2 regions of the Bacillus sp. 5w2 genome follow, and region 1 is predicted to be linked to the other one. Evidence: a T-box and tRNA genes for the amino acid it is inferred to sense, from the RefSeq annotation. Region 1 holds a T-box; the other holds one or more tRNA genes.
The links. The T-box of region 1 lies ahead of ileS2 (isoleucine--tRNA ligase). A T-box ahead of a tRNA ligase gene usually reads a tRNA of that ligase, here a tRNA-Ile.

Region 1 (3,205 bases):
CATAAAAAATGGTTTAGTAAAAGTGAATTGGAAAACAGTCGAGCAAACCTCTTATGAATGTTATCCAGGAGATGTTTTTTCAGTGAGAGGATATGGACGAAGTAAATTGTTTTCTGTAGAAGGTAGAACAAAGCGCGACAAATGGAGAATTTTGTATGGTATACTAAAATGATTGGTTTTTTAGAAGGAAATCCTCCTATTTTGTCGAAGAAAAGATATAATTGAAAGAGGAAATTTAGATAACTACTTGGAGGTGGCGTTGTGCCGTTAACACCATTAGATATTCATAACAAAGAATTTGGTCGCGGATTCCGTGGCTATGATGAAGATCAAGTAAATGAGTTTCTTGATCAAATTATCAAAGATTATGAATTAGTCATTCGTGAGAAAAAAGCTTTAGAAGAAAAAGTTGCGCAATTAGAAGGAAAGTTAGATCATTTCTCTAATATTGAAGATACGTTAAACAAATCTATTGTCGTTGCACAAGAAGCAGCGGAAGAAGTAAAACGTAATGCGCAAAAAGAAGCAAAATTAATCGTACGTGAAGCGGAAAAGAATGCAGACCGTATTATTAACGAAGCGTTAGTAAAATCAAGAAAAGTTGCTTTTGATATTGAAGAGCTAAAGAAACAAGCAAAAGTATTCCGCACTCGTTTCCGTATGTTATTAGAAACACAGCTTGAAATGTTAAACAACGATGATTGGGATAAACTAATTGAGTTAGAAGACGAAGTGGATGAACTGTTGAAAAAAGAAGAAACAGTGTAAGCTTGACGTTTTTCTCATTATTACATATAATTTTAAACAACATATTTATTAAGAAAAACGAAGATAGGGATAAGTACCTTTTCATACCTTATATAGCGAACTGAGGATGGTGTAAGCTCAGGATAAGGAGATAATGGGAATATCACCCTGGAGTTCCTCGCTGAACAAATAGAGTAAGCGTAGGCGTATATTCGCGTTAAGAATATAAAGAGGATTGTATACATACGTATAGGATCTACTAGGGTGGTACCGCGGGAGACTTTCTCGTCCCTTTTTGGGATGAGAAGGTCTCTTTTTTATTCCGTTTTTTAAGTGTTTCTTTTATACATGTAAGGAGGAATTGAGCATGGAGTACAAAAATACATTACTAATGCCAAAAACAGAGTTCCCAATGCGTGGGAATTTACCAAAACGTGAGCCTGCGATGCAAGAAAACTGGGCTGAAATGAATATTTATGAAAAGGTACAAGAACATACGAAAGGTCGTCCTTTATTTGTACTGCATGATGGACCTCCATATGCGAATGGTGACATTCATATGGGGCATGCATTAAATAAAGTGTTAAAAGACTTTATTGTTCGTTATAAATCAATGACTGGTTACTGTGCACCATATGTACCAGGTTGGGATACACATGGTTTACCAATTGAGCAAGCTTTAACAAATAAAGGTGTAAAGCGTAAAGAAATGACAGTTGCTGAGTTCCGTAAGCTATGTGCAGAGTATGCATATGAACAAGTAGAACGTCAACGTGAACAATTTAAGCGTTTAGGTGTACGTGCTGATTGGGATAACCCATATATTACTTTAGAGCCAGCTTATGAAGCACAACAAATTAAAGTATTTGGTGATATGGCGAAAAAAGGTTATATCTATAAAGGGCAAAAACCAGTTTACTGGTCTCCAACAAGTGAATCAGCTTTAGCAGAAGCTGAAATTGAATATCAAGATAAAAAATCAGCATCTATTTACGTAGCATTCCCTGTAAAAGACGGAAAGAACGTATTAGAAGGTGATGAGAAATACATTATCTGGACAACAACACCTTGGACGTTACCTGCAAACTTAGGTATTTCTGTTCACCCAGAACTTGAATACTCTATTATAAAAGTAAATGGTGAAAAATATATTATTGCTTCTGAACTATTTGAGACAGTTGCAAAAACGTTAGAGTGGGAAAATGCTGAAGTTGTGAAAACGGTAAAAGGTAGCGAACTTGAGTATACAGTTGCAAAACATCCATTCTACGATCGTGATTCATTAGTTATGCTAGGAGATCACGTAACAACAGATGCAGGTACAGGTTGTGTTCATACAGCACCAGGACACGGGGAAGATGACTTCGTTGTTGGTAAAAAGTATGGATTAGAAGTACTTTGCCCAGTTGATGATAAAGGTGTATTAACAGAGGAAGCGCCTGGATTTGAAGGCTTATTCTATGATAAAGCTAACAAGCCAATTACAGAAAAATTAGAAGAAGTAGGCGCGTTACTGAAACTAACATTCATTACGCATTCATACCCACATGATTGGAGAACAAAAAAACCAATTATTTTCCGTGCGACAGCACAGTGGTTTGCATCTATTGAAGCATTCCGTAAAGAGTTATTAGAAGCTGTTGCGGAAACAAAATGGGTACCAGCATGGGGAGAAACTCGTCTTCATAATATGGTTCGTGACCGTGGTGACTGGTGTATTTCTCGTCAGCGTGCATGGGGTGTGCCAATTCCTGTATTCTATGCAGAGAATGGTGATCCAATTATTACGGATGAAACAATTAATCATGTAGCAGATTTATTCCGTGAGCACGGTTCTAACGTATGGTTCGAGCGTGAAGCGAAAGATCTATTACCAGAAGGATTTACACATCCAGGTAGCCCAAATGGTGAATTCCGTAAAGAAACAGACATCATGGATGTATGGTTCGATTCAGGTTCTTCTCACCAAGCGGTATTAGAAGAGCGCGAAGATTTACAACGTCCAGCTGATTTATATTTAGAAGGATCTGACCAGTATCGTGGTTGGTTTAACTCTTCATTATCAACAGCGGTTGCTGTAACAGGTAAAGCTCCATATAAAGGCGTACTAAGCCATGGTTTCGTATTAGATGGTGAAGGACGTAAAATGAGTAAGTCGATTGGAAACATCGTCGTACCGAAGAAAATTATGGATCAATTAGGTGGAGATATTTTACGCTTATGGGTATCTTCTGTTGACTATCAATCTGATGTACGTATTTCAGATGATATTTTAAAACAAGTAGCAGAAGTATATCGTAAAATCCGTAACACATTCCGTTTCTTATTAGGAAACTTAGATGACTTTAAACCAAGTGAAAATACAGTAGCTGTAGCTGAACTTCGTGAAGTAGATCGTTACATGTTAGTGAAATTAAATGACTTAATTACAAAAGTAAAAGAAGCATATGAAACATAC
Region 2 (3,205 bases), on a different contig from region 1:
AACGATAAAAAAAATAGCTAACGTGCCTACGCCTATTCGTAACAAAATTGAGCGATCAATACGCTTCGCTAATTTCCCACCTATAAGAAATGTGAGAGGCTGTAATACAACGCTGGCCAAATTATACAAGCCAAGATTCACATAATTTTGTGTTTGTTTCCATAAATAAATGTTAACAAACGTATTCGATAAAGAAATTGCGAGCGTGTATAAACCTCCAATAAGGAGCAATAACACTAAATCCCGATTCACTTCAACGTCACCAATTATATGTTTCCACTTCATACACAACTCTCCTTTACTTCATGTTCTAGTCTTCCAAAGACAAGCTCAATTATGTAAAAGGAAAGCACAGAAAAAAGCTAGGAGCATTCTCCTAGCTTTTTCTATCGTTATTACAATTATTTTGCTTCTTGGTAACGTTTTTCAGCAGCGTTCCAATCTACAACATTCCAGAATGCACCGATGTAGTCTGGACGACGGTTTTGGTAATTTAAGTAGTAAGCATGTTCCCAAACATCTAAACCGATAACTGGAGTTTTACCTTCAGTTAAAGGAGAATCTTGGTTTGGTGTGCTTGTTACTTCTAACTCACCATTATTTACTACTAACCAAGCCCAACCAGAACCGAAACGAGTTGCGCCAGCTTTTGCGAATTCTTCTTTGAATGCATCGAAGCTACCGAATTTCGCTTCAATTGCAGTTGCAAGTTCACCTACTGGTTGTCCGCCGCCATTTGGAGATAAGATTGTCCAGAAGAATGTATGGTTAGCATGTCCGCCACCATTGTTACGTACTGCTGTACGGATTGCTTCTGGTACTTCGTTTAAGTTCGCAACTAATTCTTCTACGCTTTTGTCAGCTAATTCTGCATGACCTTCTAAAGCAGCGTTTAAGTTTGTGATGTACGTGTTATGGTGTTTTGTATGATGGATGTTCATTGTTTCTTTGTCAAAGTGAGGCTCTAAAGCATCATACGCATAAGGTAAATTTGGTAATTCGTGTTTTGCCATTGTTATATTCCTCCCAGTTTATGTATTGCCACTTAAGTGACATACAACTTCATTCTACCCTAATTGCCATAGGGTGCAAACAAATAAATCACATTGTCTTGCTATCATTAAAGTAGCAAAATTCCCACTTCTTTTCAATTAAAATGCTCATATATTTCATAAAAAAAGCTCCCTTCTACAAGGAAGCTTCCTGCTGACGTAATAAACATGTGAAATGGATATGGACCCTGTAGGACTCGAACCTACGACCGGACGGTTATGAGCCGTCTGCTCTAACCAGCTGAGCTAAGGGTCCACAATTATGTATGTAACAACATATCAAATAAAGGAATCCCTATCGGATATATTCTTTAAGAAATGTAAGATAAATTTACCATATGGAAAAGAAAAGTGTCAATTGTATTTTTCTCATTCAAAAGAAGAAAATTAATAAAAAGAAATTTAGTTATCTCCACTATATGTAAATATAATATATCTTGAGATTCTCTAGATTCCTACGTTACAATGATTTTATACATACATAAAGGAAGTGAATCTATGTCCATATTTACCCAATTAGCAAAAAGCGTATATTCGCCTAAAGATATGGCGCTATTCCGTTTTCAAAAAATCGGAAAAACCATTTTGTATATTATGCTACTTTGTCTAATCACTACTATTCCAAGAACATTCTTTTACGGTAGCTTTATTCAAGATAGTGTTACCATGGTAAATCAAGCAATTGAAAAAGATTTACCTGATTTTAAAATTGAAAATGGTGAACTAAAAGCCGATATTGAACAACCTATTCAAAAAGAAGAGGGAGATGCTCTTTTCGTATTTGATCCAAATACAACAGATATAGAAAAATATCAAAACAAAACTGGTTTATTTATTTTAAAAGATAAAGTAGTTTCTATAGGAAATGGTCAAACACAAACATACTCCTATAATGATTTATTAGGGACATCTCTTGAGAAGAAAGATTTAAAAGATTTTATTTCTGTATTCGATAGTATTTATCCAATTTTACTAGCCGTTATCGGAGTTTTAGTATACCTATTCCAATTATTTATTACTTTCTTAGGAATTACTTTACTTGCGTTTATAGGTTCGGCTATGAGCGGTCAACGTAAATTATCTTATAAGCAAGTATGGACGTTAACTGCTTACAGCTACACAATTCCAACAATCTTCTTTATGATTATGGATTTATTCAAAATCGTTGTACCTGGTTCAACATTCATTTATATCGCAGTTGTTTTAATTGTTCTATACTTAACAATTAAAGAAGTTCCAAAACCGAAAGAAAAATAAGAACGAAAAAAATGCCTAATTAGGCATTTTTTTTTTGGACAAGCATATATTCCTAGCAAAGGAGTGAAGAATATGAAAAGATTAGGTATATTCTTATTCGTGCTTGTTCTTGGTTATATATTTTATTACGATATAAAAATCGGCACTTTACCGATGTTAAGTTCATATAAAAAAACAAATGCGGCCCAAACGATAAAACAAGAAAGTACAGATACAAAACAAAAGAAAGAGAACAAAGCAGAAAAAGAAACAGATGTCACTTATAAAACAATTGAAGTCAAAACAGGTGAGACAGTTCTTTCTATTACCGAACAAATTAACAAGAAAAAAATCCCTTCTATTGAAAAGGTAATTGATGACTTTAAACAACTGAACAAAAGTACATCTGCTACAAAAATACAAATTGGAAAGTCTTATAAATTCCCGTTATATCAATAAGCAATCACTTAATCCTTGTCAATTACATGAAGGCGCTGATACAATAGTAAAAGTGAAACCGAGCACTTCGGTTTCTATAGCCCTGTATCACGTATACTATCATTGATATGAGGGACTAAATAAGAAACTTCTTTTATAAGGAGAGCGATCTATTCGTGAATGAAATGACTCATCGTACAAAAACACGTCCAGTTAAAGTCGGTAATTTAACAATTGGCGGTAATAATGAATTAATTATACAAAGTATGACAACAACAAAAACACATGATGTTGAAGCAACAGTTGCTGAAATTAAACGTTTAGAAGAAGCTGGCTGTCAAGTCGTGCGTGTTGCTGTTCCAGACGAACGCGCAGCAAATGCTATTGCTGATATTAAAAAACAAATCAACATTCCACTTGTTGCTGATATTCATTTTGATTATCGCCTTGCTTTAAAAGCAATTGAAGGTGGCATTGAT

Region 2: it has a tRNA-Ile gene. The T-box ahead of ileS2 (isoleucine--tRNA ligase) is inferred to sense a tRNA for this amino acid. The anticodon was not compared.

Annotation. Positions count from the first base shown of each region.
Region 1 is NZ_JBTIWT010000003.1:223,051-226,255, reverse strand. It holds gene ACXY7N_RS08495 (YlmH family RNA-binding protein) at 1-172, shown strand, start outside; gene divIVA (septum site-determining protein DivIVA) at 262-768, shown strand; T-box leader at 820-1,043, shown strand; gene ileS2 (isoleucine--tRNA ligase) at 1,115-3,205, shown strand, end outside.
Region 2 is NZ_JBTIWT010000005.1:107,556-110,760, forward strand. It holds gene ACXY7N_RS12350 (MFS transporter) at 1-285, opposite strand, end outside; gene sodA (superoxide dismutase [Mn]) at 402-1,013, opposite strand; tRNA gene ACXY7N_RS12360 (tRNA-Ile) at 1,235-1,308, opposite strand; gene ACXY7N_RS12365 (DUF1189 domain-containing protein) at 1,551-2,309, shown strand; gene ACXY7N_RS12370 (hypothetical protein) at 2,382-2,747, shown strand; gene ispG (flavodoxin-dependent (E)-4-hydroxy-3-methylbut-2-enyl-diphosphate synthase) at 2,912-3,205, shown strand, end outside.